2 regions of the Streptomyces sp. NPDC002790 genome follow, and region 2 is predicted to be linked to the other one. Evidence: riboswitches for the same ligand, from Rfam matches in the RefSeq annotation. Region 2 holds a riboswitch; the other holds the start of a gene.
What was found. A riboswitch is a leader RNA that binds a small molecule or an ion and turns the genes downstream of it on or off. The one in region 2 is predicted to bind cobalamin.

Region 1: it holds a riboswitch for cobalamin, as region 2 does, so the genes downstream of both, ABT004_RS04005 (ABC transporter substrate-binding protein) here and ABT004_RS18885 (ABC transporter substrate-binding protein) in region 2, are expected to answer to the same signal.

Annotation. Positions count from the first base shown of each region.
Region 1 is NZ_JBEOVM010000004.1:86,788-90,166, reverse strand. It holds gene ABT004_RS04005 (ABC transporter substrate-binding protein) at 1-1,256, opposite strand, end outside; cobalamin riboswitch at 1,357-1,533, opposite strand; gene ABT004_RS04000 (hypothetical protein) at 1,759-1,932, shown strand; gene ABT004_RS03995 (histidine phosphatase family protein) at 1,929-2,513, shown strand; gene ABT004_RS03990 (hypothetical protein) at 2,523-2,867, opposite strand; gene ABT004_RS03985 (CbtA family protein) at 2,992-3,379, opposite strand, start outside.
Region 2 is NZ_JBEOVM010000038.1:6,031-9,409, forward strand. It holds gene ABT004_RS18880 (phosphoinositide-specific phospholipase C-related protein) at 1-935, shown strand, start outside; cobalamin riboswitch at 989-1,178, shown strand; gene ABT004_RS18885 (ABC transporter substrate-binding protein) at 1,215-2,267, shown strand; gene ABT004_RS18890 (FecCD family ABC transporter permease) at 2,327-3,340, shown strand; gene ABT004_RS18895 (ABC transporter ATP-binding protein) at 3,337-3,379, shown strand, end outside.

The DNA.
Region 1 (3,379 bases), on a different contig from region 2:
GCGTACTGCGTCTGGTTGCGGGCGGCGCCGCCACGGACCCGCTGCTGGAGGAAGTCGGAGACGGGCAGCGTGGAGGTGGTGTTGAAGGCGGCGATGCCCTTGGTCTTGATCTCGCTGAAGTACGTGCTGGAGGCGCGGGTGTTGGCGGTCAACTTGAGCCCCACCTCGCGTAGCTGACGAGCCATCAGGTCGGCGGCCGGTTCCCACGCGGCGTCGACGGCGCTGGTCTCCACGGTGATGTGCAGCCCCTGGGCTCCGGCCTCCTTCACGAGCCCGCGCGCCTCGTCGACGTCCCGCTTCCGGGGTTCCATGTCGTCGGGGTAGCCGCGCAGCCCCATCCCGAACAGGTCGTTGCCCACCTCGCCGTGCCCGGCGAGCGCGATCCTGACCAGTGCCTCCCGGTCGATGCCGAGCTGCACGGCGCGTATGAGCCGCGGATCGTCGAACGGGCTTCGTCCGGTGCGCAGAAGCAGTTGCTGCGCGGTGGCCCGCTTGGCCGTCAGAAGGTGTGTCGAGTTGTTCTTCTTCAGCCGTTCCACGGACGCTCCGCCCATGTCGGCGCCGTAGTGCACCTGCCCGGACAGCAGCGCGCCCAGCCGCGCCGACTCCTCGTTCGCGGGGACGATCTCCAGCTCGGCGATGTGCGGGGCGCCGTCCCAGTGGTCCGCCCAGCGCCGGTAGCGGGCGGTGCCGCCGGGCGTGAAGGACACGTAGGTGAAGGGGCCGGAGCCGACCGGCTTGCTGAAGTCCGTGGTGCCGTCCGGGATGATCTCGGTGCCGGGTCCCGCGAAGACGGTGGGGAACTCGAAGTTCGGCGCCTTCAGCACGAGGACGACGGTCCGGTTCCCGTCTGCCCTGCTCGCGCCGAAGTCGATCGCGGACAGCAGGACCTGCGACGGAGATCCGGTCTTGGGGTCGGCGGCGCGGCGGTAGCTGTAGAGCACGTCCTTGGCGGTGACCGGCTTGCCGTCGTGGAAGCGGGCCGCGCGCAGGCGGATGCGCCAGCGGGTGCCCGAGGAGTCGCTCTCCCAGGACTCCGCGAGCCGCTCGCGGACCGACAGGTCGTCCGCGTACGTGCCGAGGGTGTCGTAGAGGGCCTTGGCGCGGGCCTGGTCGACGAAGTTGGGTGCCACGTGCGGGTCGAGCGTCTCCTGGGAGCCACCGGAGGTGAACGCCGCGCGGAACCGGTCGCCGCCTCCCCCGTCCTTGGTGTCCCCGCCGCAGCCGCTGAGCAACCCGGCTCCGGCGAACGTCAACGCACCTGAGGCGGCCAGTACTTGGCGCCTGCCGGGCCCCGGGTGCCCCGTTCGGGCATGCGTCGTCACATCGATCCTCTCCGGGGTGTCCTCGCCCCTGCTGCTGGACCGGCGACGGGTCAGTCTCCTGGCTCCCGGATCATCACTCACCCCCGCCTTCCCGTCCGCTGTCGCGGACGGTGGCGTGCAGGAGGATCGCTCCCCGGTCACAGTGGCGGGACCGCGCCGGAATCACACCGGCTTCCTGGTCCCCGTCGCCTCTCGTGGGCTCATTGTGGCGCACGAGGGATCGGGGAAGGCACCCGGTGTCCTTGGAGCACGGGAGCGGCCGGGCCGTCTCAGGCCCGATGCCCGTCCCCCGGCCCGTCGTCCGACACCGGATAGGGCACGAACGTGCGGCCAGTTCGGCCGCGGGCACCGGATCGCCGATCAGGTCCGCGGAGAAGACGGTCAGACGCATGGGAACGCCCTCCAGCGCCGCCGTCTCCTCCACCACAGTGAGGTGTTCGAGGGCACCCGGAACGACACCCAGTTCTTCCTGCAACTCCCGCCCCTCGACTTCGTCGCCGTACTCGTCACCACCTTCCGCGACCACCGCACGGACCTGCTGAAGGAACATCGGCGGCGGGGAGTACGCTCCCCTCGCACGGCCATCGAGTCCCAGGGAGTTCCGTGACCACGCGCCTGCTGCTCGTCTCACCGGCCGTGACCGCCTCAGCACGGAGCGGCGTGTTCGACGACGGGGCGTCCCTCGACTCGGCCGGCGCCGCTCAGGCTCGTCGCGCGGCCGGAACCCTGCCCTTGGCCGACCGCGTCGTCGTCTCCCCCGGCACCCGGTGCGCACAGACCGCCGACGCTCTCGGCCTCAATGCCGGGCAAGCCGCACCCGCCCTGGCAGGCCTCGACGCGGGCAGTTGGCGCGGCCGGTCGCTGGACGACGTGAGCGCCACGGAACCGCAGGCGGTGGCTCGTTGGCTGACGGACCCGGAGGCCTCACCGCCGGGTGGTGAGTCCGTGGCCGACGTGTGCGCACGGGTCGGCCGCTGGCTGGACGAGGTCAGGGAGGGCGGTACGGCGTCCGGCCGGGTCGTCGCCGTCGTGGAACCCGAGGTGGTGCGGGCGGCCGCGGTCCATGCGACAGGGGCTCCGCTGTCCGCCTTCTGGCGCCTTGACGTCGCGCCGCTGTCGGCCACGGAGTTCAGTGGGCGCTCCGGTCGCTGGAACATCCGGCTCGGCCGCATGCTCGGCGCCGAGTGAGCGCTCCGATCAACGGCCCTGCCCCCGGTGGCGGGCCAACAGCTCCGCCAATTCGCACCGTACGCAGGCGGACCGTGCCGCCTCGGGACTGTCCTCGCGTACGGCGGGTCCGGTACCGCTCGGCGTGTGCCCGACGGCAGCGCACTCGTCGGCCGGGCACGCCGCCACGAGCTCCGTCAGGTCGCGCACCAGCTGCTCGGTCCGCTTCGCCTGCTGGGCGAGCACCCGCATCCGCGCGCTCTGCCCGCCGATCTGCCGTCGGCCGGCGATGAGCTGTTCGTACTCGTCGAGGGTCAGGGCGACCGCCGCGCGACCGCCGAGAGTGATACGGCGCGGCTCCGGGTGTCTGGCCACTCAGCTCCTCGATTCCTCACGCGAACCATGCGCGGATGAACCCTGATGTGGTGCGAAAACACGCGAGGGCCCCGGATGACTCCGTGGGCCCTCTTCTACGTTTCCCGCGACCCGCCCGGGGCCATCATTGGCCCGCCGCGACCGTTTCCCCAGGTGTGGCGGCCACGGGCTTCGGCCGCAGCAGTCGCTGCGCCAGCTCTCCGAACAGCAGGCCGAATCCGGCCCACAGCGTGATCTGTGTGGCGAGGGCGGAGAGCCGGAAGCGCCACAGCAGCGCGGCCGGGAAGTGCTCGGGCGCGTCGTTGATCGCCGGCAGGAACTCGTAGGCCAGGCCGACGATCACGGCGAATCCCAGCACGGCGACGACTGTCGCGTACCAGGTGCCGAGCCGGGGCACGAGCCGCTTGCCGACGATGGTCGCGGCGATCGTCAGGAGCACGCTGAGCACCATCATCAGGAAGTACAGGGTCGTCCGCTTGCCGATGGTGTCGGGGTTTCCGACGGCGGGCGGG
Region 2 (3,379 bases):
GCGTGGCGGTCGCGGGGATGGTCCTGATGCCGCTGGCCGCGTCACCCGCGGCGGCCCGCGAGTGCGAGGGCAGCACCGAACTGTGCGACCGCCCCTACGACGAGGCCACGTACCTGACCGCGCACAACGCGATGTCGACGACCGCCGACCACTTCATCGGGCCGCTCCAGGACCCGCGTATCAGCACGCAGTTGGACCACGGGGCGCGCGCCCTGCAGCTGGACACCTACCGCTGGGAACGGCCCGAGGAGATCGCCGAGCGTCTCGACGAATCCGACTTCACGGCCGAGCAGCGGGCGCTGGTGAGGTCCGCGGTCAACCGGATCAATCCACCGCGCAAGGGGCTGTGGCTGTGCCATTCGGTGTGCCGGGCCGGGGCGATCTCCCTGGTGCCGGTGTTGCGCGAGATCGGCGACTGGATGAAGGACCACCCGAATGAGGTGGTCAGCCTGATCATCCAGGACGCCATCTCCGCAGAGGACACCCAAAAGGCCTTCCACCAGGCCGGTTTGGACGAGCTGGTCCGCCGGCCGGACGCCGATCCGGCGAAGCCGTGGCCGACGCTCGGCGAGATGATCGACAGCGGCCGGCGTCTGGTCGTGTTCGCCGAGAAGGCGGACGGCCCGGCCCCCTGGTACCGCAACTTCTACCGCTACGGCATGGAGACCCCGTTCACTTTCCGCTCCCCTGACCAGATGAGCTGCGTCCCGCACCGCGGCGGCGACGACAAGCGGCTGTTCCTCCTCAACCACTTCATCACCAACAACGGCGGCAGCCGCATCGACGCGGGCGAGGTCAACGCCCGCCGCTACGTCCTCGACCGGGCACACCGCTGCGAACGCGCACGCGGCAGGCCGGTCAACTTCGTGGCGGTCGACTACGCGACGATCGGGGACGCGCAGGGGGCGGTGGACGCGCTCAACGAGGGCCGCTGAGCGACGACTACCGGGCCTCCTGGCGAGGGGGACCGCCCCGCGTGATAGTTTCGCCGAGCCAGTCGTACCTTTGTGTGTTTTTCTACGCACACGGGTCAGGGAATCCGGTGGGAAGCCGGAACTGACGCGCAGCGGTGAGGGTGACGGGCGGAGCCACTGCCACTGGGCCGGCACATCGGTCTGGGAAGGCGCTTCGCGCGGACGACCCCGAGTCCGAAGACCTGCTGGCGGCCTCCAGTGCCGCGTGGCGTGGAGGCGGACCATAGGCCGGCTCCGCGTATGAGCCCTGGACGCGAAGGAACCTCCGTGCTGTTCGCACGTCAACTCCGCCGATGTGCCCCGCTGTTGGCGGGCGCTCTGCTGCTCTCCGGGTGCGGCACGACCGCCGCCGTCGAGGACGGTGCCGCCGGTGGCGGCGGTGTCACGCTCGACAATTGCGGCCAGAAGGTGCGGGTCACGCATGCCCCGCGCCGCGCCGTCGCCCTCGATCAGGGGTCCGCCGAGATCATGCTCTCGCTCGGCCTCGAGGACCGGATGGTCGGCACCGGCACCTGGACCGACCCGGTACCCAAGGAGCTGGCGAAGGCCAATGCGAAGGTGCCGCGCCTCGCCGACCGCTACCCGTCGCTCGAGAAGGTCCTCGGCACCGAACCGGACTTCGCCGCGGCCTCGTTCACGTACACCCTCGGCAAGGGCGGTGTGGCGCCGCGCGCGGAGTTCGAGAAGCTCGGCGTGCCCACGTACCTTTCCCCCAGCGACTGCGTGGGCAAGGACAACGGCGACGGGGACGGGGTACGGACCAAGACTCTGGGGCTCGACGTCGTGTACGGGGAGATTCGCGATCTGGCGCGCGTCTTCGATGTCGAGGAGCGCGGCGAGAAGCTCATCGGCACGCTCAAGTCCCGGGTGCGGAAGGCCACTTCCGGGATCGACGCGCATGGAGTGGACGTCCTGTACTGGTTCGCCAACTCCGACTCGCCCTATATGGCGGGCTGTTGCGGCGCCCCCGGCGTCGTCACCAAGGAGCTCGGGGCGCGCAACGTCTTCGACGACACGCACGCGGAGTGGCCACAGGTCAACTGGGAGACGGTCGCGGACCGCGATCCGGACGTGCTGGTCATCGGCGATCTGACGCGCCGCTCGCAGTCGGCCGAGTCGGCCGCGCAGAAGATCAAGTTCCTGGAGTCCGACCCCGTCACCAAGCACATGACCGCCGTGAAGAAGAAGCGGTACGTGCGGCTGAGCGGGCAGGCGATGAACCCGACCATCCGGACGGTCGACGGCGTGGAGCGGGTGGCCGCGGGGCTGCGCGAGTTCGGCCTCACGCGGTGACGGCTCGCACGGTCGCGGCCCCCGCGGTCACGGCGGCGCAGCCGAAGGCCTCGCCCCGGATCACCCTTCGCGCCACGCTCGCCTGGGCGGCCGGCATCGCCGCGCTGTGCGCCTCGGTCGCCTTCGCCATCACCCTCGGGCCCGCGCGGATTCAGGTCGGCGACGTGTGGGCGGCGGTGGGCGACCGGATGGGCCTCGCGACCTCGGACCTCTCGCCGATCCGGGACGGCATCGTATGGAATCTACGGCTGCCGCGGACGCTGCTCGCGGCGGTGTGCGGGGCGGGGCTCGCGGTGTGCGGGACGGTGCTTCAGGCGCTGCTGCGCAATCCGCTGGCCGATCCGTTCGTACTCGGTGTCTCCTCGGGCGCGTCGACCGGAGCCGTACTCGTCGTCGTGCTCGGCCTTGGCGGGGGTGCCATCTCGGTGTCGGGCGGCGCGTTCGTCGGCGCCGTCTGCTCGTTCGCGCTGGTGCTGGTGTTGAGTCACACGCTGGGCGGCAGCACCGACCGTGTGGTGCTGTGCGGGGTCGCGGCGATGCAGCTGTTCTCGGCGCTGACCTCGTTCGTGGTACTGACGTCGGCGGACGCGGAGACGACGCGCGGCGTGCTGTTCTGGCTGCTCGGCTCGCTCAGCGGGGTCGGCTGGACCGAGGTGTGGATGTGCCTGGCCGTGCTCGCCGTGACGCTCGTGGTGTGTCTGGCGTACGGGCGCACCCTCGACGCGTTCGCCTTCGGCGCGGAGGCGGCTGCCACCCTCGGTGTCCGGGTGGCCCGCACCCGGATCGTGCTGCTGTGCGTGACGGCGCTGCTGACGGCGGCCCTGGTCAGCGCGGCGGGGGCGATCGGCTTCGTCGGCCTGGTGCTGCCGCACGCGGCGCGCGCCCTGGTGGGTCCGGGGCACACCCGGCTGCTGCCGGTGACGGCGCTCGCCGGGGCGGTGTTCCTGGTGTGGGTGGACACGGTGGCGCGGACGGTGCTCGAACCGCAGGAGGTTCCGGTGGGTGTGGTGACATCGCTGATCGGTGTACCGGCGTTCGTGCTGGTGCTGTACCGCGGGCGGGGTGTGCGGTGAGCCTTTCCCAGCAGGGGTTGCGTGCGGAGCGTGTGTCAT